One region of the Streptomyces sp. NPDC059852 genome, then DNA from elsewhere that is predicted to be linked to it. Evidence: riboswitches for the same ligand, from Rfam matches in the RefSeq annotation. Region 1 holds a riboswitch; each other region holds the start of a gene.

What was found. A riboswitch is a leader RNA that binds a small molecule or an ion and turns the genes downstream of it on or off. The one in region 1 is predicted to bind cyclic di-AMP.
Positions count from the first base shown of each region.
Region 2: it holds a riboswitch for cyclic di-AMP, as region 1 does, so the genes downstream of both, ACFV46_RS04755 (transglycosylase family protein) here and ACFV46_RS03815 (transglycosylase SLT domain-containing protein) in region 1, are expected to answer to the same signal.
Region 3: it holds a riboswitch for cyclic di-AMP, as region 1 does, so the genes downstream of both, ACFV46_RS31865 (M23 family metallopeptidase) here and ACFV46_RS03815 (transglycosylase SLT domain-containing protein) in region 1, are expected to answer to the same signal.
Region 4: it holds a riboswitch for cyclic di-AMP, as region 1 does, so the genes downstream of both, ACFV46_RS32570 (M23 family metallopeptidase) here and ACFV46_RS03815 (transglycosylase SLT domain-containing protein) in region 1, are expected to answer to the same signal.

Region 1 is NZ_JBHWJK010000002.1:302,460-309,574, reverse strand. Features, by position in the region: gene ACFV46_RS03820 (HAD family hydrolase) at 1-826, shown strand, start outside; gene ACFV46_RS03815 (transglycosylase SLT domain-containing protein) at 844-1,584, opposite strand; cyclic di-AMP (ydaO/yuaA leader) riboswitch at 1,592-1,765, opposite strand; gene ACFV46_RS03810 (polyprenyl synthetase family protein) at 2,493-3,503, shown strand; gene ACFV46_RS03805 (outer membrane lipoprotein carrier protein LolA) at 3,792-5,078, shown strand; gene ACFV46_RS03800 (flavodoxin family protein) at 5,139-5,723, opposite strand; gene ACFV46_RS03795 (amidase) at 5,778-6,992, opposite strand; gene ACFV46_RS03790 (DUF6668 family protein) at 7,059-7,115, opposite strand, start outside.
Region 2 is NZ_JBHWJK010000003.1:87,635-94,749, forward strand. Features, by position in the region: gene ACFV46_RS04745 (septum formation initiator family protein) at 1-146, opposite strand, end outside; gene eno (phosphopyruvate hydratase) at 240-1,520, opposite strand; gene ACFV46_RS04755 (transglycosylase family protein) at 1,743-2,420, opposite strand; cyclic di-AMP (ydaO/yuaA leader) riboswitch at 2,425-2,618, opposite strand; gene ACFV46_RS04760 (transglycosylase family protein) at 2,828-3,826, opposite strand; gene ACFV46_RS04765 (cytochrome P450) at 3,970-5,274, opposite strand; gene ACFV46_RS04770 (nucleoside triphosphate pyrophosphohydrolase) at 5,294-6,271, opposite strand; gene ACFV46_RS04775 (SurA N-terminal domain-containing protein) at 6,330-6,968, opposite strand.
Region 3 is NZ_JBHWJK010000038.1:35,954-43,068, reverse strand. Features, by position in the region: gene ACFV46_RS31875 (PrsW family intramembrane metalloprotease) at 1-774, shown strand, start outside; gene ACFV46_RS31870 (aldo/keto reductase) at 779-1,723, opposite strand; gene ACFV46_RS31865 (M23 family metallopeptidase) at 1,872-2,888, opposite strand; cyclic di-AMP (ydaO/yuaA leader) riboswitch at 2,900-3,057, opposite strand; tRNA gene ACFV46_RS31860 (tRNA-Met) at 3,371-3,444, opposite strand; gene ACFV46_RS31855 (dihydrofolate reductase family protein) at 3,532-4,665, opposite strand; gene ACFV46_RS31850 (MarR family transcriptional regulator) at 4,747-5,262, shown strand; gene ribA (GTP cyclohydrolase II) at 5,384-6,028, shown strand; gene ACFV46_RS31840 (hypothetical protein) at 6,209-6,703, shown strand; tRNA gene ACFV46_RS31835 (tRNA-Lys) at 6,855-6,927, opposite strand.
Region 4 is NZ_JBHWJK010000041.1:25,986-33,100, reverse strand. Features, by position in the region: gene ACFV46_RS32590 (CobW family GTP-binding protein) at 1-160, shown strand, start outside; gene ACFV46_RS32585 (DNA topoisomerase IV subunit A) at 194-2,650, opposite strand; gene ACFV46_RS32580 (pitrilysin family protein) at 3,167-4,510, shown strand; gene ACFV46_RS32575 (pitrilysin family protein) at 4,507-5,895, shown strand; cyclic di-AMP (ydaO/yuaA leader) riboswitch at 6,097-6,260, shown strand; gene ACFV46_RS32570 (M23 family metallopeptidase) at 6,273-7,058, shown strand.

The sequences.
Region 1 (7,115 bases):
CGCACCGATCGCATATTCACTCATCGCCACTGACCTGGACGGGACCCTCCTGCGAGGTGACGACACGCTCTCCGACCGGTCGCTCGCGGCACTCGCGCAGGCGGCGGTGGCCGGTGCCCAGCACCTCGTGGTGACGGGACGGCCGGCACCCCGGGTGCGGCCCCTCCTGGACGTCATGGGCAGCAGGGGACTGGCGGTGTGCGGACAGGGCGCGCAGCTGTACGACGCCGGGCGGGACCGGCTGCTGTGGTCCATCACCCTGGAGCGGGACCTGGCGGAGACCGCCCTCGGCAAGATCGAGGCCGAGGTGGGGCAGGTGTACGCGGCGGTCGACCAGGACGGTGCCGACGGGCTCACGCTCATCGAACCGGGCTATCTGATGCCCCACCCGACCCTGCCGGCCGTGCGGGTGCGGCACCGCGACGACCTGTGGTGCGAGCCGATCAGCAAGGTGCTGCTGCGCCATCCGACGCTGTCGGACGACGAGTTGGCGGCGACGGCCCGCGCGGTGGTGGGCTCGCTGGCGACGGTCACCATGTCGGGGCCGGGGACCGTCGAACTCCAGCCATGCGGCGTCACGAAGGCGACGGGCCTCGCGCTCGCCGCCGAGCATCTCGGCCTGGGTCCCCACGAGACCATCGCCTTCGGGGACATGCCCAACGACATCCCCATGTTCGACTGGGCGGCGCACGGTGTGGCGATGGCCAACGCACACCCCGAACTCAAGGCGGTGGCGGACGAGATCACCTTGTCCAACGAGGACGACGGCATCGCCGTCGTCCTCGAGGGACTGTTCGCCCGCAGCCTGGCCCAGTTCCGCTATTGATGGGTGCTGCAGAAGGCTCAGTAGGGGCCGTTCACGTTGTCGATCGAGCCGTAGCGCGCGGCCGCGTAGTTGCAGGCGGCCGTGATGTTGGCGACCGGGTCGAACGGGTCGTACGCGGTGCCCGGCACGTGGTAGGTCGCGAAGGTCGGGTCGATGACCTGGAGGAGACCCTTGGACGGGGTGCCCGCCACGGCGTTGGAGTCCCAGTTGTTGATGGCGGCCGGGTTGCCCGACGACTCGCGCATGATGTTGCGGTGGATGCCCTCGTAGGAACCGGGGATCCCCTTCTGCGCCATGATGTCGAGCGCCTCGCGGATCCAGCCGTCGAGGTTGTCGGCGTACGTCTTCACGGAGGCCTGGGTGGCCTGGGCGACGGCGGACTTCTTGACGGGCGCGGACGCCGTGTTCGTCTCGGCCTTGGCCGGCGCGGCCTTCTTCGCGGACCGGACCTTCAGGTCGACGCCCGGGTGGATCAGCCGGGGGTTGTCGCCGATGGCCGCGCGGTTGTCCTTGTAGAGCTGTCGCCAGCCGCCCTGGGCGTCGTAGCGGTCGGCGATCCCGTACAGGGTGTCGCCCTTCTTGGTGGTGTAGCTGACGGAGCCGACCTTGGCCACGGTGGGGGCCTTGCCGGGCTCGGCGGCGCTCGCGGTGGTCGCGGCCAGCAGGGGGAGCGCGAGAGCGGCGGTACCGGTACCGGCGGCGATGACGCGCCGGGTGAACGGGCTGGTACGGGTGCGACGGTGCTTGCCTCGGGACATGGCGCTGTTCGTTCCTCTCCGGCGCCTGCGAGGTGAGCTGTCGGGTTCGGGCGGGAGATGCCCGGTCACACCGTCGTTCGACGACGTGACTTCACCCCTAGCCGTTCCGGCGCGCCATCGAGGCGTGCGGTACGGCGACTTACCTGGGTCCCCCGCTCCTGCCGTGCGGTGCGTTGCGTAGGTGGATGACTCGGGCGGCGGCAGGATTCGGCGTCCGCCCGACAGAGCGGGAACGTATGCGAGAGCACATGTCTGGAACAAGTGCCGCAATCACCTGACGTGCTAATTGACCATGGTCTGAGGCGTATGGGGCGCTTGATCCTTTGCGGTTGCCAATTCTCAACTCGCTTTTCTGGCAAGGGGACGAAGGCTTCCCGTGGGGGAGGTGCCGACGGGTGGCCGCGTGACCCAACTCACGGCGATCACAACAACGGCAAATCGGGCAATGGCTCCAACTCCCCTGTTATTGCCTGGCCGTGGAGGGCTCACTGTCAAGGTGTCCATCTGTCCCCTTGGGTCCGGAGAGTCCGTTTTATGGGGCAGGAACCCCGCCCTTCGTGCCGTTCGTTGAGGGGGCGTGGAGGCGTCCGGAGGGCGGGTCGGGGTAGGCGGAGGCGGGGGGCGTACAGGCTTGCGGGCCGGCCCCCGCAGGGTCGAACCGGATTTCGATTCGCGGAGGGATGGAGAGCGGTCGGCTACTCACAGTGACGTACCGATAAATCGATGAATGTCCATCCTCATCGGGTGATCAAAAAACATACCGACCGTGGACCGATGTCGGCCGTGGTGGACGGGTGGGCGGCATCGGTGATCGAAACGTGACCGGATACGCTGACTTGAGTGATGGCAGCGACCTATCGACAAACCGTGTAACCAGCCGAAAGACACCAGCAGACAGGAGACCCCTCGTGACCGTCGTCGGGCCGTTCGGGCTGAGCGTGCGGGACCAGGCTCTGGAAGCCGATGTCCAGGCCGGATTGGCGGCTGTCGAGGAGGGACTGCTCGAAGCCACCAAGAGTGAGGTCCCCTTCATCACCGGGGCCGCCCAGCACCTGGTGCGGGCGGGTGGGAAGCGCTTCCGGCCGCTGCTGGTGATGCTCGCCGCGCGCTTCGGGGACCCGTACGCCCCGGGGATCGTGCCGTCGGCCGTGGTGGTGGAGCTGACCCACCTGGCGACGCTGTACCACGACGACGTGATGGACGAGGCCGAGGTCCGGCGCGGGGTCGACAGCGCGAACACCCGCTGGGGGAACTCCGTCGCGGTCCTCACCGGCGACTTCCTCTTCGCGCGCGCCTCGCACATCCTGGCCGACCTCGGGCCCGAGGCGGTCCGGGTGCAGGCCGAGGCGTTCGAGCGGCTGGTCACGGGCCAGATCCTGGAGACGGCCGGACCGCAGGACGGCCGGGACCCCGTGGAGCACTACCTCGACGTGCTGAGCGGGAAGACCGGGTCGCTGGTGGCGGTCTCCTGCCGCTTCGGGGCGATGATGTCGGGCGCCGACGAGACCGTGGTCGACGTGCTCACCCAGTACGGGGAGCGGCTCGGCGTGGCCTTCCAGCTGGCGGACGACGTCCTGGACATCGCGAGCGACTCCCACGAGTCCGGGAAGACGCCCGGCACCGATCTGCGCGAGGGCATCCCGACCCTGCCCGTGCTGCGCCTGCGGGAGCGCGCGGAGCGGCTGGGGCTGCCGGAGGACATCGCCCTGTGCGAGCTGCTGGCCTCCGACCTGAGCGACGACGCCCGGCTCGCGGAGGCGCTGGCCGCCCTGCGGGAGCACCCGGCGCTGGAGCAGGCCCGGCGGGACACCGTCCGCTACGCGGAGGATGCGCGCGCCGCGCTGGCGCCCCTGCCGGAGAACGACGCGAAGGCCGCCCTGATGGAGCTGTGCGACGCCGTGGTGCACCGCGCCGGCTGAGACGCCCCCAAGGCCGCCGCGGCCGCCGTTCCCCCCACCCCACCCCTCGACCCCTACGGGTCGGGGGGACGTCCACCCCTCCGGCGTCATACCGCAGGTGTACGCGGAGTTGGCTCCGCAGGCTGACGAAACTCCCTGACCGATTTGGTCAGATGGACATCACGGAAAACACCACTCCTCACCGATTCGGGTGAGAATGGCGGCTCAGGGGTGGACCTTGGCGGGTCAGGGGACTCGCGGGCGACAGACGAACGGACGGCCGCCGCCGACGACGGAGGTAGGGCACACATGGCACCGTACGAAGTCGACGACAGTACGACCGCGGGGGAGGGCGACGACCCGCGCGCGGGCCGGCGCAAGGCCGCTCGGTACGTCGTCCCGGTCACGGTGGTGGGGATCGCGGCGGCGACGATCGGGCTGGTCCCGGCGCTCGCCGACGCCGGGGACCCGGACCTGCCGGACCTCACCGCGCAGCAACTGGTCGAGAAGATCGCCCAGTCGGACGTCCAGCAGCTGTCCGGCACCTTCAAGATCACCACGGATCTGGGGCTGCCCGACCTCGGCGGGCTGGAGTCGGGTCTCACCTCGGGGCTCACCGGATCGGGCGCGGACGGCGGCTCCTCCGCCGACCCCTCGGCGAAGCTGACCGAGCTGGCCTCCGGCACGCACACCCTGCGGATCGCCGCCGACGGCGACGACCGGCAGAAGCTGTCCCTGGTGGACAAGTCCTCCGAGTACAGCCTCATCCACAACGGCAAGGACGTCTGGGGCTACGACAGCCGGTCCGACGAGGTCTTCCACGCCACCGCCGACAAGGCGGGGCAGGAGAAGGGCAAGGGCGAGGGTCAGGGTCACGGGAAGGCCGACGGGGTCCCCGCCACCCCCAAGGAGCTGACCGAGGAGGCCCTGAAGGCGGTCGACGACACGACGTCGGTCACCGTCGACGGCACCGCGCACGTCGCCGGCCGGGACGCCTACCGGCTGCTCATCGAGCCGAAGCAGTCGGGCACCACGGTCGGCGCGATCACCGTGGCCGTGGACGCGAAGACCGGGCTGCCGCTGAAGTTCACGCTGACCCCGGCCGGCGGGGGCGCCGCCGTGGTCGACGCCGGCTTCACCCAGGTCAGCTTCGCCAAGCCCGCCGCCTCCACCTTCGACTTCACGCCGCCCAAGGGCGCGAAGGTCACGGAGGAGGGCGACATGGACAAGGGCGCCCCGCGGCACGGCGGGGGCAGGTCCGAGGACGGCTTCCGCAAGGAGCTGGAGAAGGAGTTCGGCGCCGAGAACCCGAAGGGTTCGAAGGGCCCCCAGGGTGGTCCCGAGATCATCGGCGAGGGCTGGAGCACGGTGGCGGTCTTCGACACCGGCGGTAAGGGCGTCCCGTCGGGCGCCGAGGTCGGCGGCGACCTGGGCGGCTTCCTGGACTCCCTCGGCGACAAGGCCAGCGGGAAGTTCGGCTCGGGCACGGTGTTCTCGACGCGCCTGATCAACGCACTCGTCACCGACGACGGCAAGGTCTACGTCGGCGCCGTCGACAAGGCCACGCTGGTGAAGGCGGCCGACTCGGCCAAGTGACGCGACGAGCGGCCCGGCCCCCGTGCCGGGCCGCTCTGGCGCGCCATCACCTAGGGGTGCTCAGTCCGTCTCGTACGCGAAGCGCGCGAGCGGCGCGTCCTGGGCGAAGAACGTCTTGGCCCGGCTCAGGGCCCCGGTGTCCCGCAGCACGTCCCCGGGCTTGCTGCCGTTGCCGAGCAGCACTCCTCCGAAGCGCATCCCCATGTACGCGGCCGAGTTGTGGAGGGTGCCGATCAGCGGGTCGGCGACCACCGGCTCCTCGTGGGCGAGCGCGGTCACGCCCCAGAGCGTGCGTCCGGCCAGGGTGTCCTTGAAGTCGACGCCGGGTGTGCGCAGCCAGCCCGACCAGTGGTCGAGGTAGCGCTTGACGTGCGCGGACACCGAGTACCAGTACAGCGGCGAGACGATCACGACGTCCGTCGCCGCGAGGGTGGCGTCGAGCAGTACGGCCACGTTCCCCTCCGTCGGCCGCACATGGTCGCTGTCGTGGCGCAGGTCCTCGAAGTCGGGCAGCGGATGCGCCGCGAGGTCGATCCACCGTTGTTCCACGCTCTCGGGCAGTTGCTCGGCGGCCCGGCGGGCCAGCATCTCGGTGTTGCCGTCGGGGCGGCTGCTGCCGAGGACGAACAGGAAGCGGCGGGTCATGGGTCCCCCAGTGGACACGCGGAACAGGGCGTACAGCGGTTAAGCGCATCTGCATTATATGCGTATGCATGTAGCTGGCGTCCAGGGACCGAGCAGGCCCTCGGCCGCCTCCGCCACCGCGAGCAGCGCCGCCTCCCGCCCGTGCGCCGCCACCAGTTGCAGCCCGACGGGGCATCCGTCCGGCCCGAACCCGGCCGGGATGCTGATCGCCGGATGCCCGCTCAGATTGAACGCCCAGGTCAGCTCGGTGGAGTACCGCTCGCCGGGGCCGTCGTGACCGTGCGGCGGGGTGGGGGCCGTCGGCGTCAGGAGCAGGTGCGTCCGGCGGAAGAGAGCGGCGATCCGGCGGTCGTTGGCCGCTCGCAGGCGCCGGGCGGCCTCGGGGGAGCGGCCTGCCTCGGACCCGCGCAGGGCGAGCCACGCCGGAGCCGGATCGTCGAGCCGGAACGGTTCCCCCGTGTCCACGAGCCGCACCACACCGGCTTCGTGGAGTCGTACGGCGGCCGCGTGCGCCATCGCCACGACCTCCGGGTCGGGGGAGGCGAAGCCCAGGTCGGGGGACCAGAGGGCGGCGGCCGGAACGGACGGGCCGGGCGGCAGGGAGGGCCAGCCAGGCGGGCCGTGCGGCGAGGAGGGCGGGCCGGGCGGCGGGAAGGGCGGGGAGGCCGCGTCCCCAGACACCACGGCCCAGTAGGCCGCCGCGTCCGCGACGCTGCGCGTGAGCACGCCCGGTGCCATGAGCCCCGTGGAATCCCGGGTGGGGAAGCGCCCGTTGGTCGCCTTGAGACCGACCGCCCCGCACCAGGCCGCCGGAATGCGCACCGACCCGGCGCCGTCGTTCCCCGTGGCGAGCGGCACCAGCCCGGCCGCGACCGCCGCCGCCGAACCGGCCGACGAGCCGCCCGGCGTACGGTCGCGCCGCCAGGGGTTGACCGTACGGCCGTACCGGCCCGCCCCCCAGGTCTGCCACGGCGTCCCCGGCCCCGGCACGGACGTCGCACCCACCGGCACGCAGCCCGCCGCGAGCAGCGGGGCCGCCGTACGCAACCCGCCACGCCCCTTCACCCCGATCGGCACCCCGGCCAGTGGCGGCCGTTCGCCCGCGTCGATCCGGGCGTCCACCGCGCGCGCCCATGCCCCCGCCCGCTCCTCCCACACCTCGGCGAACGCGGACAGGGCCGGGTCGACGCGCTCGATCCGGTCGAGGGCGTCCGCGATCACGTCGACCGCACGCACGGCGCCCGCGTGGACGGCCGAGGCGATCGTCACGGCCGAGTGCGCCGAGAGGGGGCCGGGTCCCTCGGGGTCGGCTGGGCCGGGCGGAGGGGGCACGGGTCAGTGCCCGTGTCCGGTCAGCCGCGCCAGCGCCTCCGGCTGCCGGGGCGGGTGGTG
Region 2 (7,115 bases), on a different contig from region 1:
AGCGCGAGCAGCGCGGCGCGTCCGGTGAGCCGGGAGCGCCGGGCCTGCCGCTTGGTCTGGGAGCGGTAGACACGGGCCGCCGTCTGCTCCCCGAGCAACCGGATCCTGGTCGCGGTGGAGAACCGGTCCCGGTCCTTCACGGCCATCTACCGCCTCCGTCTCAACGCGCGTACGTCCCCGCACACGGTACGGGACCGAGTACGGGGACGTACGTACGACGCTTCCTACGGGTGCGTGCCTCAGCCCTTGAAGCGGGGGAACGCGCTGCGGCCGGCGTACACCGCGGCGTCGTCGAGGATCTCCTCGATGCGCAGCAGCTGGTTGTACTTGGCGACGCGCTCGGAGCGGGCCGGGGCACCGGTCTTGATCTGGCCGCAGTTGGTGGCGACGGCCAGGTCGGCGATGGTGACGTCCTCGGTCTCACCGGAGCGGTGGGACATCATGCACTTGAAGCCGTTGCGCTGGGCGAGCTCGACGGCGTCCAGGGTCTCGGTGAGCGAGCCGATCTGGTTCACCTTCACCAGCAGGGCGTTGGCGGCGCCCTCCTCGATGCCGCGGGCGAGGCGCTCGGGGTTGGTGACGAACAGGTCGTCGCCGACGAGCTGGACCTTGTCGCCGAGCTTGTCGGTGATGGTCTTCCAGCCCTCCCAGTCGTCCTCGAACAGCGGGTCCTCGATGGAGACGAGCGGGTACGCGTCGACGAGCTCCGCGTAGTACTCGGTCATCTCGGCCGCCGAGCGGTCCTTGCCCTCGAAGGTGTAGACGCCGTCCTTGTAGAACTCGGAGGCGGCCACGTCGAGGGCGAGGGCGATCTGCTCGCCGGGGGTGTAGCCGGCTTCCTTGATGGCCTCGAGGATGAGGTCGAGGGCCTCGCGGTTGGAGCCGAGGTTCGGGGCGAAGCCGCCCTCGTCGCCGAGGCCGGTGGCCAGGCCCTTGCCCTTCAGAACCTTCTTCAGGGTGTGGTAGACCTCGGCGCCCCAGCGCAGCGCCTCGGAGAAGGACTCCGCGCCGATCGGGGCGATCATGAACTCCTGGATGTCCACGTTGGAGTCGGCGTGCGAGCCGCCGTTCAGGATGTTCATCATCGGCACCGGCAGCAGGTGCGCGTTCGGGCCGCCCAGGTAGCGGAAGAGCGGCAGGTCGCTGGCCTCGGAGGCGGCGTGGGCGACGGCGAGCGAGACGCCGAGGATGGCGTTGGCGCCGAGGGAGCCCTTGTTGTCGGTGGCGTCCAGGTCGAACATGGCCTGGTCGATCAGACGCTGCTCGGTGGCGTCGTAGCCGACGAGCTCCGGGCCGATCTGCTCGATGACGGCGAGGACGGCCTTCTCGACGCCCTTGCCGAGGTAACGGTTGGTGTCACCGTCGCGCAGCTCGATGGCCTCGAAGGCGCCGGTGGAAGCGCCGGACGGGACGGCGGCACGACCCGTGCTGCCGTCGTCGAGGCCGACCTCGACCTCGACCGTGGGATTGCCTCGGGAGTCCAGGATTTCCCGGGCTACGACGACGTCGATGGACGGCACGAGCATCTCCTTCGTGATGTGAAGCCTGTACGCAGCCCGCGGTGGGTGCTGCGAGACGAGCCTAACCGGCTCCGGGGCCTCGGCCGGCGGTCCACCGCTCTGTGGACAGAACCGAGAGCGAATTGTTTCCGAACGGAACAAAAAGCGGGCGCCTACACCACACAGAACCCCGCCCCGGCGCGTACGGGGGAACACGCGCCGGGGCGGGGAGTCTGCGGGGTCCTACTTCAGGTGGAGCTGCTGACCCGGGTAGATCAGGTCGGCGTCCTGGACGATGTCCTTGTTCAGCTTGAAGAGCTTCTCCCAGCCGCCCTTGACGTCGTGGTCCGCGGCGATCGTGCTGAGGGTGTCGCCCTTGACGACCTTGTACTCGCCGTCGCCCTTCTTGACCTTCTTGCCGGTCGGGGTGGTGACGGTCTTGGTGCTCTTCTCGGCGGCCGGACGCTCGGCGGAGCGGGAGGCCGGCTTCTCCTCGGTGGAGCGGGTGCTCTGCTCGCCACCGGTGGCGGAGGAGCCGTTGTAGGCCGCGCCGGACAGGCCGGTGCCGCAGTTCGGCCAGGCACCCTTGCCCTGGCTCGCGAGGACCTTCTCGGCTATCGCGATCTGCTGGGCCTTGGTGGCCTGGTCGGCGGTGGAGGCGTACTGCGTGCCGCCGTAGGCCGCCCAGGTCGAGGCGGAGAACTGCAGGCCGCCGTAGTAGCCGTTGCCGGTGTTGATCGACCAGTTGCCGCCGGACTCGCACTGGGCGACGGCGTCCCACTCGGAGGCGGTGGCGGCCGAGGCGCTGCCGGAGGCCATCAGCGGGCCGGCGACGGCGGCGGCGCCGGTGACGCCGACGACGGCGATGGCGCGGGCGGCCTTGGACGGACGGCGGTGCTTGCCCTTGCTGGAGAACAGCATGGAGAGATCCCCTCACCGACGCCTACGAGGTGAGCTGTCGGGTTCGGGCCGGTTGAGTTGCCCGGTCGCGCAACGCTGGTGCGTGCTGCGCGACTTCACCCCAAGCCGGTTCCGGCCGTCCTCGCCCCGGAGGGCCTCGACTTCCGGACCCGGCGCTTACCTTGGGTCCCCCGCTCCTGCCTACGGCGCTTGACGCGACGACTGTTCCCGTACGGCCGCCGGCAGGATTCGGCGTGACGGCTGTCGGGGCTCGCTCTGGTGGCGAGCGGTCACGACCGTAGACACGCCGCTCGGGGATTTTCAAAGACGATCAAGGCTTCTGAGATCTATCTCTCAGTCCATTCAAAACGGACATTCACCATGAAAGCAGGGCGCGAACTGCCGCTTCCTTTGGCCCCGTTCGGCCGTTATTCGGTGGGGACGTCCAGCGTCTGACCGGGGGCGATGCTGTTCGCGTCGGCACCGATGGCCGCCTTGTTCGCCTCGTACAGCGCGCGCCATCCGCCGTCGACGTCAAGGGAGTCGGCGATGGAGGCCAGCGTGTCGCCCTCGCGGACCCGGTAGGAGGCGTGGCGGCCGGAGGAGCCGGCGGTGGCGTCCTCGGTGCCGGACTCCTCGGCGCTCGCGCCGCGGTGACGTCCGGAACCGGCCGGTGCGTCCTCGATCGCGGCGGTGTCGACGAGGCTCCAGGAGCCTACGCTCTGCACGGAGTTGTCCTGATTGTCGCTCTTGGCCTTCTCCACGGGGGAGCTGTCCGGCGACTCCGGGGCCGTCGCCCCGCCCGTCTTGCCGGCCTTCTCGGACGCATCGGACTTATCAGCCGCAGAGGATGAAGAAGGGGAGGAAGTGGAGCTGTCGGGCGTTTCGGACGAGTCGTCCGGTGACGCGCTCGGCGTGCCCGACGCGTCGCCGGAGGCGGCCGAATCGCCGGAGGAGTCGGAGGATCCGGATGAATCGAGCAAGCCGGACGAGCCGGACACCTCGCTCGGGGAGTCCTCCCCGACCCCGGTGTCGAGGTCGATGGCCCCCGACTTCTTGGTGAGCCCGTGGAGCACCGCACAGGTGCCCCAGGGGCTCGTGCCGCGCTCCGCGAGGATGTCCTGCGCCACGGCGATCTGCTGGGAACGGCTCGCCAGATCCGGGCTGGCGGCGTAGTCGAGACCGCCGAACCTCTCCCAGTCCGTCTGGGTCAACTGGAGCCCGCCGTAGTGCCCGTTGCCCGTGTCGGCGCTCCAGGAGCCGCCGCTCTCGCAGTCGGCGACCTTGTCCCACACGCTGCCGTCCGCCGCGCTCGCGCCCGAGGCGCCGAGGAGCGGGATGGCGATGGCGGAGCCGGTCACTCCGGCAGCGACAAGAAGAGCCGGAGCCTGACGGGGGCGACGGTGACGACCGTTCCCGGAGAGCATGCGGGGACCTTTCGCGAGACAGCGGTGACCAAGGCGCACGGAACCCGCGTGCCTTCGTTGATGGGTGAACGTATAGGCAGACGATCACTTGTCACAAGTTAATGCCGCGCAGATCACGTGAAGATCACAGAGGTGAGCGCGTGTCACGTTTGCGGAGCGGAACGGTTGCCTCCGACCGGGGTGAACTCCACCGGCAGGGTGCGCAGGCCCCGCATGATGAGCCCGCCGCGCCACCTCAACTCGGCCGGGTCGGCGGCCAGTCGCAGGTCCGGGAGCCGGGTGAGCAGGGTGGCCAGGGCCGTCTGCCCCTCCAGCCTGGCCAGCGGGGCGCCGAGGCAGTAGTGGATGCCGTGGCCGTAGCCGAGGTGCTGGTTGTCGCGCCGGCCGAGGTCGAGGACGTCGGGGTCGGCGAACCGCTCCGGGTCACGGTCGGCGGCGGCGAGGACGACGAGCACCGGGTCACCCGCGGCGATGTCCTGTCCGCCGATGGTCAGCGGCTCGGTGGCGAACCGCCAGGTGGCGAGCTCCACCGGCCCGTCGTAGCGCAGCAGTTCCTCGACGCCGGTCTCCAGCAGGGCGGTGTCGTGGGCGGCCAGGGAGTCCTGGAGCCGGGCACGCTGGCCGGGGTGGGTGAGCAGGGCGTAGGTGCCGTTCCCGATGAGGTTGACGGTGGTCTCGAAGCCGGCGAACAGCAGGATGAAGGCCATGGCGGCGGCCTCGTTCTCGGTGAGGTGCTCGCCGTGGTCGGAGGCCCGGATGAGACCGGAGATGAGGTCCTCGTCCGGGGTGGGCGCGCCGGGCAGGGCTTCGCGCTTGCGGTGGATGAGTTCGGCCAGATAGCCGCGCATCTTCTTCACGGACCGGGCCACCCCGCCGCGGGGCCCGCCCTGGTGCCGGATCATCATGCCCGCCCAGTCCCGGAAGTCGTCCTGGTCCTCGCGGGGGACGCCGAGCAGGTCGCAGATGGCGTGGATGGGCAGCGGGAAGGCGAACTCGTGGATGAGGTCGGCCTCCCCCTTCCCGGCGAACCCGTCGATCAGCTGGTCGGTCAGCTCCTGCACGCGGGGCGCGAACGCGGCGACGCGGCGCGGGGTGAACGCCTTGCTGACCAGCCGCCGCAGCCGGGTGTGGTCCGGCGGGTCGATGTTCAGCAGATGCGTCATCAGCTCGGCCTTGCGCTCTCCGGGGATGCCGGTGCGGCCCTTGGCGTGGGCCGGTTCGGCGTGATGGGCCGGGTTCTTGGAGAGCCGGTTGTCGGCGAGCGTCTGCTTGGCGTCGGCGTACCGGGTGACCAGCCAGGCCTCCACCCCGCTGGGCAGCCGGGTCCGGTGCACGGGCGCGTGCTCCCGCAGCCAGGCGTACGCGGGGTACGGGTCGCTGGCGAACTCCCAGGTGAACAGCTCGGGAGCGCCGGGGGCGGGCGCGGGGCGGTGGGGCTGGTCGGTCACGCCCCCGACCGTATCTGCCCTAGGCGGACACGCCCTCCGCGGCCCGGACCGCGTCCCGGTAGGCGCGGGCGGCGACCCGCAGGGCGGCCTCCGGGTCGACGCCGGCCTCCGCGGCCCGCACGGCCGTGGCGAGCAGGTCGTACCCGACGCCCTCCCCCGTCGGCAGCGGGACGTCCAGGCCGGCCGTGCGGACCCGGGACGCCAGCTTCGCCGCGAGGGCGAGGCCCGGCTGGCCGAGCGGGATGCCGTCGGTCACCGACTCCCGCCGCTTCTCCTCGGCCTTCGTCCGCAGCCAGTGCTCACGGACCTCCTCGGGAGTCGTCGCGGTCGCGTCGCCGAAGACATGGGGATGGCGGTGGATGAGCTTGGCCACGATGCCGCCGGCGACGTCGTCGACGGAGAAGGGCGCGTCGGGGTGCTCCTCGGCGATCCGGGCGTGGAAGACGACCTGGAGCAGGACGTCGCCCAGTTCCTCGCGCAGCTCGTCGCGGTCGCCGTCCTCGATCGCCTCGACCAGTTCGTACGCCTCCTCGATGCCGTACTTGGCCAGGCCCTCGTGGGTCTGCCGGGAGGACCAGGGGCACTCGGCGCGGATGCGGTCCATGACCTGGACGAGGTCGAGGAGGCGGGCGCCGGGCAGGTCGTAGGAGGCGGGCAGCAGCTCCAGCTCGGGCATCCGCACCCGGCCGGTGCCGGCGAGACGGGCCAGGCCGTCGGTGAGCGCGGGCTCGCCCTCGCCGGTGGCGACGACCACGGCGGTCCGGCCGCCGGAGCACGCCTCGACCAGCTGCTCGGCGGTCGGGGCGGCCTCGTCGACCGTGATCCCGGCCTCGCGCAGATACGGCAGCTGCGGGTGCGCGCCGTCCGCGCACAGCACCCGGTCGGTCGCGCGCAGCGCCTGCCAGGCCGGCCAGGACAGCAGGCCGGGGGCGACGCGGTGGCTGGTGGTGAGCAGGACGATACGGCCGGGGGCGGCTTCGGGACTGGTTGCGTTCACGCTCCGAACGTAACCCACGCCCCGGGTGCGGCCCTTCGGCCGTCCCCGGACCGGCCGGCTACGCGGGCTGCTGGGGCGCGGTGACCTCGCGCAGCCAGGGGGCCTTGGCGTCCGTGCGGGCGCTCTGGCGGGCGTCCCAGGTGCCGTAGCGGGGGTTGAGGTCGATGTCGAGCTTCTTGGAGGCCGCGGCCAGCGCGTCCCAGAAGGCGGGCTTGCCGGTGTCGGTGCCGAGCGCGGTGGCGAGCTTCTGGGCCTCCAGCTGGAGGCGGAGGTTGTCGTCGAGACGCTGCGGCGGGACGCCGTACTGCTGGAGCCAGGACGTCTCGAGCGCCTTCGCGCCGCCGACCTGCTTCTCCAGGCCGTCCCGCATCTCCTGGACCTCCTTGCGGGTGACGCTCACCCCGCGGTCGAGGGCGGCCCGGTGCAGCACCCGGTCGAGGACCATGGTGTGCAGCACGTCGCGCGGGAGGGTGCCGGACTTGGCGACGACCTGGGCGTAGGCGGCCTCGTCGGGGACGGCCGCGCGCTGGGCGTCGCGTACCTCGCTCACCCGGTTCTCCAGCTGGGCGACGGTGATCCGCTGGTCTCCGACGACGGCGGCCGCGCCCGGATGCGCGTCGCTTCCGCACGCGGTGAGCAGGGGTGCCGCGGCGAGCGCGGCGGAGAGCAGGAGCGCGGTACGACGGCGGCGGTGCAAGGAGACCTCCCGAGGGGCGCTTGTGCGACGGTGCACAAAGTCTTGCGATGATCGATGGTAGGCAGTGGGCAGGCTCTGGCCAACCCATGGGACCAACGATTCACCAGGACTTCCGGCACCGACGCGCCCGCCGGACGGGGCCATGCG
Region 3 (7,115 bases), on a different contig from region 1:
TTCGGCACCGACCAGCTGTCCGGCGACAGCGGCATCGCGTCGGTGACCGCGGCGACCTTCTTCGTCCGCGTCGTCATGTCGCCCTTCGCGCACCCCCTGTTCACCGTGCTCACCGGCATCGGCTTCGGCGCCGCCGCGCTGTCCGGGGAGCGCCAGCGGGTGCGCCGCGTGCTGCTGCCGCTGTCCGGGCTGCTGCTGGCGATGGGCATGCACGCCCTGTGGAACGGCTCGTCGACGTTCGGCGACTTCGGGTTCTTCGCCGTGTACGCGGCGTTCATGGTGCCCGCGTTCGGGCTGCTGGTCTGGCTGGTGCTGTGGACGCGGTACCGCGAGCTGCGGACCGTGCGCGAGGAGCTGCCGGCCTACGCCGTGGCCGGATGGCTGTCCCCGGCCGAGCCGTTCGCGCTGGGCTCGATGCGGGACCGCCGGGTGGCCCGGCAGTACGCCCGCCGCCACGCGGGACGCCCCGCGGCCCGGGCGGTCGCCCAGTACGAGGCGTACGCCACCTCGCTGGCGTTCCTGAGGCGCCGGGGCCGCCGGGGCCGGGCCGGCGCCGACTACGTGGTCCGCGAGGGCGAGTTGCTGAACGAGCTGTGGCGACGCCGCGCGTGGGCCCGCCCGGCCCTGGAGCACGCGCTCGCCGCGAAGAGCCGGCCGGTCCTCGCGTACGCGCCGCCCCAGGTGCCGGGCGCCTGGTGGCCGCAGCCGTACGCCCCGCACGGGCACGCCCCCGGTGCACCGGCGGCCCCGGCCTGGAACCCGTACCAGGTCTGACGGCTCAGGCGGACGCCTCCGTGAGCCGGCGCAGCTCGTCGTCCGTCAGGGTCAGCTCGGCCACTCCGAGCAGGGCCGGCAGCTGTTCCGGGGTGCGGGCGGAGGCGATGGGGGCGACGACCGTCGGGCGGGACGCCAGCCAGGCCAGGGCCACCGTGGCGACCGGCACGCCGTGCGCGGCGGCCGCCTCGTCCAGCGCGGCCAGCACCCGCCGCCCCCGCTCGGTCTCCGCGTGCCGCCCGGCGCCCTGCGCACGCGGGCTGTCCACGGCCGCGCCGGGACGGTACTTGCCGGTGAGGAAGCCCGCCGCGAGCGCGTAGTACGGCACCGCGGCGAGGTTCTCCCGTTCGGCGAGGTCCTGGAGGGCGCCCTCGTAGGTGTCCCGGGAGACCAGGTTGTAGTGGGGCTGGAGCGCCACGTACCGGGCCAGGCCCTCGCGGTCGGAGAAGGCGAGGGAGGCCGCCAGCCGCTCGGCGGAGATGTTGGACGCGGCGATGTGCCGGACCTTGCCGGCCTTCACCAGCTCGTCCAGGGCGCCGACGATCTCCTCGACCGGCACCTCGGGCTTGTCGAAGTGCGTGTAGTAGAGGTCGATGCGGTCGGTGCCGAGGCGGCGCAGCGAGGCGTCGGCGGCGGCCTTGATGGTGGCCGCGTTCAGGCCCTGGAAGTCGGGGTGCTGGCTGACCTTGGTGGCGATCACGACGTCGTCCCGGTTGCCGCGTGCCTTGAGCCAGTTGCCGATGACGGTCTCCGACTCGCCGCCCGCGTTGCCCTCGACCCACGCCGAGTACGAGTCGGCCGTGTCGAGGAAGTTGCCGCCGGCCGCCGTGTAGGCGTCGAGGACGGCGAAGGAGTGGGCCTCGTCGGCGGTCCACCCGAAGACGTTGCCGCCGAGGCAGAGCGGGGAGACCTCGAGGTCGGAGGAGCCGAGTGTGCGCAGTGCGGTCATGCAAGGGAACAACGACGGTGGCGGTACCGCCGATTCCGCTCCCGGGATGAATTCCCTGTGAAGGGGGCGGGCCGGCGCACCGAGGACCGGCAGCCCTGACGTCGGGGGGTCGTCGTCAGGACCGCCGGGGATCAGGTGGGGAGGGTGCTCAGGGGGTGAGGCCCTTGCCGCGCAGCCAGGCCAGCGGGTCGATGCCGCTCGCGCTGCCGTCGGGGTGCACCTCGAGGTGCAGATGGGCGCCGGTCACGTTGCCCGTGGCGCCGACACGGCCGATGACGTCACCGGTGTTGACCTTCTGGCCGACGCTGACGCTGATCGAGGACTGGTGGGCGAACCAGATCTCGGTGCCGTCGTCCAGGGTCAGCTCGGTCTTGTAGCCGTAGGAGCCGTCCCAGCCGGCGAAGGTGATCGTGCCGGAGTGGACGGCCTTGATCAGGGTGCCGGTCGGCGCGGCGAAGTCGAGGCCCGTGTGGTGCCCGGACGACCAGTAGGCGCCGGCCTCACCGAAGGTGGAGGTCAGGGTGTACGAGGAGGTCGGCAGCGTGTACTGCTTGGCCAGCTCGGCGAGGCGCTCGGCCTCGGCCTTCTTGCGGGCCTCCTCCTCGGCGGCGGCCTTCGCCTCGGCGGCCTTCTCCTTGGCCTCCTTCTCCGCCTTGGCGGCCGCCTCGGCGACCTCCTTCTCGGCGGCGGCGACGGCGGCCTCGGCGGCCTTGCTGTCGACCTGGTCCTGCTGGAACTCGGCCTGGGCGATGATCCGGCTGCGCAGCGCCTCACCGGCGTCGGAGCCGCTCTGCGGGGTCTCCTGGCCGGTCTCGCCCATGGTGCTGAGGGCGGTGGCGGTGTCGTCCGCGGCGGAGTCGTCGCCGGAGATCAGGGGCAGGTCGGGCAGGGTGATGGCGACCGGCGGCTTGCCGCTCTGCGCGGTGGCCATGCCGCCCGCGCCGACGGCCGCTATGACGCCGACGCCGAGAACCGTGGAGCTGCGGGCGAGTCCCCCGCCGCGCTGCTTGGAGACGCGGTGCCTGCCTCGGACGGGACGGAGGGAGTCCGCGGTGGGGTTCCACTCCTCGAAGGGGCCGTCGTCGGTGCGGTCGTAGCCGAAGGTGTCGGCGGTGCGCTGACCGGGTACGAACGAGGCATGCGGGGCAGGACGGTTCGACGCCACGTGGGCGTACTCCTTTCCTTCCTTCTCGCCTACCGGGTTAGCTGACGGGTTCGGAGCAGGAAGGTCTCCTACGCGCGTATACGTACCGTGATGTCACGGTGGTATCCGCGCGATTCACCCCAAGGTGGTGGTTCCCCGGTTCCTTGGCAGGATTCGGCGCGTGCGCACGGAGCCGCCTCTTGTGACGGCTGGGACGACCGCGCTGCGTTATCGAACGTTAATAGACGCGGGGTACGGATTCCAAGCCGTTCCCCTTGATCATTAACGATTTCCGCCGGGACTTACGGGCCATGAGCGGTCCAAATCGGGCGAGTTGACGCCCACGAGACACCCTCACGATTGCTGACAGTGTGTCAGTTGTTATGCGGAGGGGGTTCGCGCGATCACGTACCGTGAGAACCGGTGAAGGCGTCCCGCGAGCCTGACGGGGGCCGGAAAACACTCAGGGCCGGAACTGATGAGTTCCGGCCCTGAGCCTTCAGTAGCGGGGACAGGATTTGAACCTGCGACCTCTGGGTTATGAGCCCAGCGAGCTACCGAGCTGCTCCACCCCGCGTCGATGTGTCCATAGTACGCCATCACCGGGGCCCGCCGCACACGCCTTTCCGCAGGCCCCGGTCGCGCGGGCCTCGCCGGGCGGGTGTCAGGGCGCCAGGTGGGCGTTGGGGGCCGCCGCCCGGGCCGCGTACTCGGGCAGCACCAGGACGTCCACGCCCGCGGCGGCGAGCATCCCGCTGCCGTCGGCGTCCGTCACGAAGGTGTCCGGCTCGCGCCAGGCCGTCACCACCCGGCGCACCCCGGCCGCCAGGATCAGCCGGGCGCAGGGCGTCGGCCGGGAGGCGCGGTGCGTGCAGGGCTCCAGGCTGCTGTAGACCGTGGCGCCGGCCAGCCTCGGGTCGCCGGGCGCGATCTTGGCGAGGGCCGCCTCCTCGGCGTGCACGACGGGGTCGCCGGCCTCCCGGGAGTGGCCCCGCGCCAACTCGGTGCCGTCCGCGGCGACCACGACCGCGCCGACGCTGAACGCGGTGGGCGAGGGCGGGCACTCGGCGGCCAGGTCGCACGCCAGGGCCAGCCAGTGCCGGTCGGCGGCGGCCGGGAGGACACCCGTGCCGGGCGCGGTCGGCTCGTAGCGCATCAGCACCACGTCCTCGATGCGCCGGGTCTCCACGAGCCTCAGCCGGCCCTCCTGGTATCCGCCGGGCCCGAAGAGCCGGGGCGCCCGGGGGTCGCCCACGAACAGCGGCGCGAGGACGAGCTGCAGCTCGTCGGCGAGCCCCTGGCGCAGCAGCTGCGTGTGGACGGTGCCGCCGCCCTCGACCATCAGCCGCTCGACGCCACGCACCTCGCGCAGATGCGTCAGCAGGACCCGCCAGTCCAGGTCGTCGCCGAGCGCGACGACATCGGCGGCGACGGGGTCCTCCCGCAGCCGCCGGGCGCCCTTCTCCGTCGTGTAGACGACCTTCTCGCCGCCGGTGTGCCAGAAGTTCGCCGCCGGATCCAGCTCGCCGGACGCGCTGACGGTGACCTTCAGCGGGTACGCGGGCTTGCCCTGGGCGGTGCGGGCGGCGCGGCGCTCGGCCGAGTTCACGAGCAGCCGGGGGTTGTCCGCCCGGATGGTGCCGGCGCCGACGAGGATGGCGTCCACGGAGGCCCGCACCCCGTCGACCCGGTCGAAGTCGGCCGGGCTGGACAGCAGCAGCCGGTCGGGGCCCGTGTCGTCGAGGTAGCCGTCGAGGGAGACGGCGGCGGACAGCAGGACGTAGGGGTACGACGGCATCGGCGCGCTCTCCCGCTCGGCGGATCGGGGCTGGTTTCGGCAGGGCTTGGTTCAAGTTTGAAACAAACCTACACTGGACACATGACGACTCGCTGGCTCACCCCCGAGGAGCAGCGCGCCTGGCGCGCCTACATCGCCGCCGTCGCGCTCGTGGAGGACGCGCTGGACCGGCAGCTCCAGCAGGAGGCCGGCATGCCCCATCTGTATTACTCCATTCTCGCCACCCTGTCCGACGCCCCGGAACGCCGGCTGCGCATGACCGATCTCGCCGAACGGCTGAAGATCACCCGCAGCCGGCTGACGTACGGCGTCTCGCGGCTGGAGAAGGACGGCCTGGTGCGGCGCGAGGACTGCCCCGTGGACAAGCGGGGCAGCGTCGCCGCCCTCACGGACGAGGGGATGCGGCTCCTGGAGCAGGCCGCCCCCGGACATGTGGACACCGTACGGTCGCTGATCTTCGACCGGCTCTCCCCGGAACAGGTCGGACAGCTGGAGGACATCTTCACGGCCATCGGCTCCGGCCTCCAGGGCGACTGCGGCCACGCCACGGGCGACGAGGTGCCGTGGCGCCGGCGCGCGTCCAAGAACTGTTCGTGACACACACCGCCAGGACGGGTGACACGGAGTCATTGCTTCAAAGTTAAAGCACGAGGTAGGGTCACTCTCCCGAGCTGCTTCAAATCTGAAGCAGACAGCCGCACGGAACCCGGAGACCCGCATGCCCGACTCCCTCGCAGCCGCCACCCAGCGCGCCCGTGTCCGGGTCCCGCTGCGCTTCCCCGACGGCTACACCTCCGACGCCGAACTGGTCACCTTCCACGGTCTGACCGACGGCCTGGAACACGTGGCCGTCGTCCTCGGCACCCCCGAGCCCGGCACCACCCCCCTGGTCCGCCTCCACTCCGAGTGCCTGACCGGCGACGTCTTCGGCTCGGCCCGCTGCGACTGCGGCCCCCAACTGCGCGAGGCCGTCGAGCGCATCGCCGAGCGCGGCGGCGTCCTGCTGTACCTGCGCCAGGAGGGCCGCGGCATCGGCCTCTACAACAAGCTGGACGCCTACGCCCTCCAGGACGAGGGCCTCGACACCTACGCCGCCAACGCCGCGCTGGGCCTGCCCGAGGACGCCCGCGACTACACGGCGGCCGCCCAGATGCTGACCGCCCTCGGCATCGGCGAACTGGACCTGCTCTCCAACAACCCCGACAAGGCCGACCAGTTGCGCGCCCTCGGCATCACGGTCCACCACCGCGTCCCCACCGGCGTCTTCGCCACCCCGGACAACGTCCGCTACCTGCGCGCCAAGGTCCTCCAGACCCAGCACACGCTGCCGCTGGGGGATCTGGCGGAGGCGAGCCCGGCGTAAGGGTGCCCGGCCCCTTCACGTCAGAACGGCCCGTCAGGGTCCCGCGATCAGGTCACGGCCTCCGGACGGAGGCGGACCGGATGGCCGGAACAGTCCGCCGTCACGGCGGCGCGGACGGCCGCCGCCAAGAATGCAGGCTGATCGTCCGCACAGGACGTACGACGCGAACGGGAGTCGCCAGTGACCATGGTCGGACTGTTCTGGATCACCACCGACGAGGTGTACGTGGGTGCCCCGCCGGGCACCGACGGCCTCGGTGCCCGGCTGACCGAGAAGGGCGTGGAGGCGGACGGCGCCGGGGTCCACCGGACATGGGCCTGGGAGCAACTGCGCTCGGCCACCGTCGAGGGCGCCCTCGTGCGCAGCGCCTCCCGCCGGCGCCTGACACTGGCCATGGAGGTCGTGCTCACCGCGGCCATGGGCGGCACCGCCGAGCCGGAACCGATGCTGCTGCGCCTCGAAACCGTCACCGGCGTCGAGGAGTTGACCGTGTACGCGTCGGCAGCCGGTGCGTACGAGCAGGAGGAGTTCGACCTCTCCCAGCGTCTCCTGGCCCGGTTCGTCGAGGGCGCCGAGTCCCCCCGCACGCTCATGGCCTGGAGCGGAGAGGCCGGCGACACGAACCTGAAGCCGTCCGAGCGGCGGGCGCTGCTGCGGAAGTGGACGGGCGGATGATCCCGGTCCCGCCCCGGAGCCAGGCCGTTTCGTGGCCGGGAGTTCAACCCGCGTGGCTGGTGGGCGACTTGTACCGTCCTGCGGCATGGGCCCCGGGAGGAACGACGCGGCGCCCGAGCCGGCCGAAACCGACACGGACGCCGCGTGACCGTAGGCCCTGTGGGACTCGAACCCACAACCAATGGATTAAAAGTCCACTGCTCTGCCAATTGAGCTAAGGGCCCAGGCGTGGTGCCACCCCGAGCATAGCCGCACGTGGCCGTCGAGCCGATCGGGTATCGGGGTGACGGCCCTGTCGCCGGGGTGGGCGAGCCCGTCGGGCGGGGCGCCCACGCCCGTGCGCGGGGACGTCGGAAGAGGTCCTTACGGCCTTTCCGTGCCCGTCGCCGGTCAGGTACTCCGGAACGCCGAA
Region 4 (7,115 bases), on a different contig from region 1:
CGGCATCGACACGGCCGCCCTGGAGAAGGACCTGCGGGCGTGCACGAGCGACGCCCCGCACACCGCGGACGAGCACGGCATGTGGGGCGTCCTCCGTTATGTGCGGGACCCGGACGACGGCAGCGAAGGGCCGGACACCGGTCCGGAGGAGGCCGCCTGAGCGCGCGGCCTCCCTCGTCTCCCGAGATACGCCCTAGAACGGCCCCGCCACCACCGCGACCGTCTTCGGCAGGGACACGCCCGAGCCGTCCCGGCGCGGGTCGATCTCGGGCAGCTCGGCCGGGGTGCCGTTCTTCTGGGCGGCCCGTGCCGGGGCGGCTCCGGCCCAGGCCAGGGACAGGCAGTCCTCGCCCTTCAGGAACCGCTGGCAGCGCACGCCGCCCGTGGCCCGGCCCTTGCGCGGGTACTGGTCGAACGGGGTCATCTTGGCCGTCGTCTGGACCGAGTCGTCCAGGGTGCCGCGCGAGCCCGCGACCGTGAAGACCACCGCGTCGGACGCCGGGTCCACCGCCGTGAAGGAGATGACCTTCGCGCCCTCCGCGAGCTTGATGCCGGTCACACCGCCCGCCGGACGGCCCTGCGGGCGGACCAGGGACGCCTGGTAACGCAGCAGCTGGGCGTCGTCCGTGATGAAGACGAGGTCCTCCTCGCCGGTGCGCAGCTCGACCGCGCCGACGATGCGGTCACCCTCCTTCAGGGTGATGACCTCCAGCTCCTCCTTGTTGGACGGGTAGTCCGGCACGACCCGCTTGACCACGCCCTGCTCGGTGCCCAGCGCCAGGCCGGGGGAGGACTCGTCGAGCGTCGTCAGGCAGACCACCCGCTCGCCGTCGTCCAGGGAGAGGAACTCCGACAGCGGTGCGCCGCCCGCCAGGTTGGGCCGCGACGCGGTCTCCGGGAGCTGCGGCAGATCGACCACGCTGATCCGCAGCAGCCGGCCCGCCGACGTCACCGCGCCCACCTCGCCGCGTGCCGTGGCCGGCACCGCCGAGACGATCACGTCGTGCTTGGACCGCTTGGCGTCGCCGCCGTCCGCGAAGGGGTCGCCGTTCGCCGTGCGGGCCAGCAGACCCGTCGAGGACAGCAGCACCCGGCACGGGTCGTCCGCGACCTGCAGCGGTACGGCGGACACCTGGGTGCCGGACGACTCCAGCAGGACCGTGCGCCGCTCGGTGCCGAACTTCTTCGCCACCGCCGCCAGTTCCGCGGAGACCAGCTTGCGCAGCTCCGCGTCCGACTCCAGGATCCGGGTCAGTTCCTCGATCTCCCGGCCCAGCCGGTCCTTCTCCGCCTCCAGCTCGATGCGGTCGAACTTGGTGAGCCGGCGCAGCGGCGTGTCGAGGATGTACTGCGTCTGCACGTCGGACAGCGAGAAGCGCTCCATCAGGCGCTCCTTGGCCTGCGCGCCGTTCTCGCTGGAGCGGATCAGGCGGATGACCTCGTCGATGTCGATGAGCGCCGTGAGCAGGCCCTCGACCAGGTGCAGCCGGTCCCGCCGCTTGCCGCGCCGGAACTCGCTGCGGCGCCGTACGACCTCGAAGCGGTGGTCGAGGTAGACCTCCAGCAGCTCCTTCAGGCCCAGGGTGAGGGGCTGCCCGTCGACCAGCGCGACGTTGTTGATGCCGAAGGACTCCTCCATGGGCGTCAGCTTGTACAGCTGCTCCAGGACCGCCTCCGGCACGAAGCCGTTCTTGATCTCGATGACCAGCCGCAGCCCGTGCTCGCGGTCGGTGAGGTCCTTGACGTCCGCGATGCCCTGGAGCTTCTTCGAGCCGACCAGGTCCTTGATCTTCGCGATGACCTTCTCCGGGCCCACCGCGAAGGGCAGCTCGGTGACGACGAGGCCCTTGCGGCGGGCGGTGACCGTCTCGATCTCGACCGTCGCGCGGATCTTGAAGGTGCCGCGGCCGGTCGCGTAGGCGTCCCGGATGCCGGAGAGGCCGACGATCCGGCCGCCGGTCGGCAGGTCGGGGCCGGGGACGTGCTTCATCAGCGTGTCCAGATCCGCGTTGGGGTGGCGGATCAGGTGCCGAGCGGCCGCGATGACCTCGGAGAGGTTGTGCGGCGGCATGTTCGTCGCCATGCCGACGGCGATGCCGGACGCGCCGTTGACCAGCAGGTTCGGGAAGGCGGCCGGCAGGGCGACCGGCTCCTGCTCCTGGCCGTCGTAGTTCGGGGCGAAGTCGACCGTGTCCTCGTCGATCGACTCCGTCATCAGGCTCGTCGCCTGCGCCTGCCGGCACTCGGTGTACCGCATGGCGGCCGGCGGGTCGTCGTTGCCCAGGGAGCCGAAGTTGCCGTGGCCGTCCACCAGCGGCACGCGCATCGAGAAGGGCTGTGCCATGCGCACCAGCGCGTCGTAGATCGACGCGTCGCCGTGCGGGTGCAGCTTGCCCATGACCTCGCCGACGACACGGGCGCACTTCACATAGCCGCGGTCGGGGCGCAGGCCCATCTCGTTCATCTGGTACACGATCCGGCGGTGCACCGGCTTCAGGCCGTCACGGGCGTCCGGCAGGGCACGCGAGTAGATGACCGAGTAGGCGTACTCGAGGAAGGAGCCCTGCATCTCGTCGACGACGTCGATGTCGAGGATCCGCTCCTCGAACGAGTCGTCGGGCGGCGGGGTCTTCGTGCTGCGGCGGGCCATCGCTGCCGGCTCCTTCTGTGTGCTGTGGCGCAAGCGTGTGACGGGTCTGACGCGGACCATTGTGGACCGCGGCACTGACAACCACCGACCAGGACCCGATGTTGGGCTCCCGCCCGGCGAGGTGAAGTGTCGCCGACGCCGGTCTTCTCCCGCGACCGCGGTGGCGCGAAGGACACCGGCCGGCCCGCTCGGGACCGCGCACGGCGCCGGCGGCAAGCCGGTGCCGCGCGACCGTTCACCCTCAGGGGTGATCGACGGGAAGCATGCCAGGTCGAGCCGCCGGGCGGCGGCCCGGGTCCCGGACCGCCCGGCCGCGCCGCGACCGCCCCGTCAGGCCGGGAGAACAGGCCCTCAGGGGCCGGGCGGGCGCCGCCGGAGGCCGCGGCCGGGGCCGGACCGGCACGGCGTCCTCACCGGGAACTTCGCCGAGCCTCCGGACGCTGCATACAGTGGCAGGAGCTGAGCAGGATCCGCTCGACACAACGCAGCGCACGCGACCGGAAGGACATCTCGCCCATGGGTCACACGGCCACACCGGAGGCACAATCCGGCGGCCTCACCGCGACCGAGCACCGCCTGGCCAACGGCCTGCGCGTGGTGCTCTCCGAGGACCACCTCACGCCGGTCGCCGCGGTCTGCCTCTGGTACGACGTCGGCTCCCGCCACGAGGTCAAGGGCCGTACCGGACTCGCCCACCTCTTCGAGCACCTGATGTTCCAGGGGTCGAACAGCGTGAAGGGCACGGGCCACTTCGAACTCGTCCAGGGCGCGGGCGGCTCACCGAACGGCACCACCAGCTTCGAGCGCACCAACTACTTCGAGACCATGCCCGCCCACCAGCTGGAGCTCGCGCTCTGGCTGGAGGCCGACCGCATGGGCAGCCTCCTGGTGGCGCTCGACGAGGAGGGCCTGGAGAACCAGCGCGACGTCGTGAAGAACGAGCGGCGCCAGCGCTACGACAACGTCCCGTACGGCACCGCCTTCGAGCGCCTGACCGCGATGTCGTACCCCGACGGGCACCCCTACCACCACACGCCGATCGGCTCCATGGCCGACCTCGACGCGGCGAGCCTGGAGGACGCGCGCGCGTTCTTCCGCACCTACTACGCGCCGAACAACGCCGTGCTGTCCATCGTCGGCGACATCGACCCGGAGCAGACGCTGGCCTGGGTCGAGAAGTACTTCGGCTCCATCCCGTCCCACGACGGCAAGCAGCCCCCGCGTGACGGCTCGCTGCCCGACGTCATCGGCGAGGAGCTGCGCGAGGTCGTCGAGGAGAACGTCCCCGCGCGCGCGATGATGGCCGCCTACCGTCTGCCGAGCGACGGCACGCGCGAGTGCGACGCGGCCGACCTGGCGCTGACGGTCCTCGGCGGCGGCGAATCTTCCCGTCTCTACAACCGCCTCGTGCGGCGCGACCGTACGGCCGTGGCGGCCGGCTTCGGCCTGCTGCGCCTGGCCGGCGCGCCCTCCCTGGGCTGGCTGGACGTGAAGACCTCCGGTGACGTCGAGGTGCCCGTCATCGAGGCGGCCGTCGACGAGGAGCTCGCCCGCTTCGCCGCGGAGGGCCCCACCGCCGAGGAGATGGAGCGCGCGCAGGCCCAGCTGGAGCGCGAGTGGCTGGACCGGCTCGGCACCTGCGCGGGCCGCGCGGACGAACTGTGCCGGTACGCCGTCCTGTTCGGCGACCCGCAGCTCGCCTTCACCGCCGTCCAGCGCGTGCTCGACGTCACCGCCGAGGAGGTGCAGGCGGTCGCCCAGGCCCGGCTGCGCCCCGACAACCGCGCGGTGCTCGTGTACGAGCCGACCGCCGCCGAGGCCGACGAGACCACCGACGAGAACGAGGAGTCGGCGCAGTGACCGAGCTCGCCAGTATGGAGTTCCACCCGCAGCCCCAGGCCGGCGCGCCCCGGCCCTGGGCGTTCCCGGCCCCCGAGCGCGGCACGCTGGACAACGGCCTGACGGTGCTGCGCTGCCACCGCCCCGGCCAGCAGGTCGTCGCCGTCGAGGTCCTCCTCGACACCCCGCTCGACGCCGAGCCCAAGGGCCTCGACGGCATCGCCACGATCATGGCGCGCGCCCTGTCCGAGGGCACCGACAAGCACACCGCCGAGGAGTACGCCGCCGAGCTGGAGCGCTGCGGTGCCACCCTGGACGCCTACGCCGACCACCCCGGCGTCCGCGTCAGCCTGGAGGTGCCGGTCTCCCGGCTGCCTAAGGCGCTGGACCTGCTCGCCGACGCGCTCAGGGCCCCGCTGTTCGCCGACGCCGAGGTGGAGCGCCTGGTGCGCAACCGCCTGGACGAGATCCCGCACGAGCTGGCGAACCCCTCGCGGCGGGCCGCCAAGGAGCTGGCCCGGCAGCTGTTCCCGGCGTCCTCGCGCATGTCCCGCCCGCGCCAGGGCACCGAGGAGACCGTCGCCGGCATCGACTCCGCGGCCGTACGCGCCTTCTTCGAGCGGCATGTGCGCCCCGCGACCTCCACGGTCGTGGTCGTCGGCGATCTCACCGGCGTCGACCTCGACGCCCTGCTCGGCGACAGCCTGGGCGCCTGGACCGGTTCGCAGGCCGAGCCCCGCCCCGTCCCGCCGGTCACGGCGGACGACACCGGCCGGGTCGTCATCGTGGACCGCCCCGGAGCCGTGCAGACGCAGCTGCTGATCGGCCGGGTCGGCCCCGACCGGCACGACCGCGTGTGGCCGGCGCAGGTCCTCGGCACGTACTGCCTCGGCGGCACGCTCACCTCCCGTCTGGACAAGGTCCTGCGCGAGGAGAAGGGCTACACGTACGGCGTGCGGGCGTTCGGTCAGGTCCTGCGCTCCGCGCCGGACGGCACCGGCGCCTCGATGCTCGCCATCACGGGCTCCGTCGACACGCCCAACACCGGCCCCGCGCTGGACGACCTGTGGACCGTCCTGCGCGGGATCGCCGCCGACGGACTCACCGACGCCGAGCGGGACTTCGCCGTGCAGAACCTCGTCGGGGTGGCGCCGCTGAAGTACGAGACGGCCGCCGCCGTGGCGAGCACGCTGGCCGACCAGGTCGAGCAGCACCTCCCCGACGACTTCCAGGCGACGCTGTACCAGCAGCTCGCCGCCACCGGCACCGTCGAGGCCACCGCCGCGGTCGTGAGCGCCTTCCCGGCGGACCGTCTCGTCACGGTCCTCGTCGGCGACGCCTCGGCGATCCGGGAGCCCGTCGAGGCCCTCGGCATCGGCGAAGTCACCGTCGTGACGGCCGACTAGAGCACCGGCCGGCCCTGCGCGCGCGGGAGCCCTGGTGACGGCAACGTCACCAGGGCTCCCTTATGCCCGAATTGGGGCGGAGGTTGCCTGTCTGCCCTGTGGGATGCGCTACAAAAGCCGCGTTCCGTTTGGGAATTGAACACTGTCCCGCTTAGCGTCATCCGGGCTGTTCGTCAGGCAGTGCGCCGCGCCCGCGGCACCGGACAGTCATCGCCGAGTCCCCGCATGGCGCGAGCCAGGGGAGCCGGGGACCCATCGCAGTCCCTGGGGTGAATCGGACGCCCGCGCAGCCGCGAGGGGGTCCGTAGGAGACCTTCCTGCTCCGAACCCGTCAGCTAACCCGGTAGGCGAGAGGGAAGGAAAGGACCAGCCACCACATGGCGTTCAGTTGCGCCACGGGGAAGAACCGCCCCTCCGGGAAGCACCGCAAGCCCGGCCGGTTCGAGCGCACCACGGCCCGTGCGGCCGGTGTCGCCGCCCTCACCGCCACCGGCGTCGTGGGCACCCTCGCCGCCCCCGCGCTGGCCGCCGAGCCCGCAGCGGAGCAGACCGGCCTCATCCCGGTCGTCGCCGTCGAGGACTCCATCGCCACCCAGATCGACGCGCAGGCCGCCGCCCAGGAGCGGGCCGCCGCCGAGGCCGCGGCCCTCGAGCAGGCCGCCCGGGAGGCCGCGCGCCACAAGGCCGCCGAGAAGGCCAAGCAGGAGCGGGAGGCCAAGGAGCGCGCCGCGCGGGAGGCTGAGCGCAAGCGCCTGCTGTCCTACGTCGCCCCGATCGCCGGGTCGTACGTGTCCACCTCCTACCAGTCGGGCGGTGGTCTCTGGTCCTCCGGCAGCCACACCGGCATCGACTTCCACGCCGCCAGCGGCACCTCGGTCCACGCGGTCGGCGCCGGCACCGTCGTCGAGGCCGGCTGGGGCGGGGCCTACGGCAACAACGTCGTGATCAAGATGAACGACGGCACCTACACCCAGTACGGGCACCTGTCGTCGATCGGCGTCTCGGTGGGCCAGGCGGTCACCCCCGGTCAGCAGATCGGCCTGTCCGGCGCCACCGGCAACGTCACCGGACCGCATCTGCACTTCGAGGCGCGCACCACCGCCGAGTACGGCTCCGACATCGACCCGGTGGCCTACCTCCGCTCGCACGGCGTCGACCTCTGAGACCTCCGGCTGAGACCTCCGGCGTCTTCGTCCGCCTTACCGCGGCCCCGGCTTCCG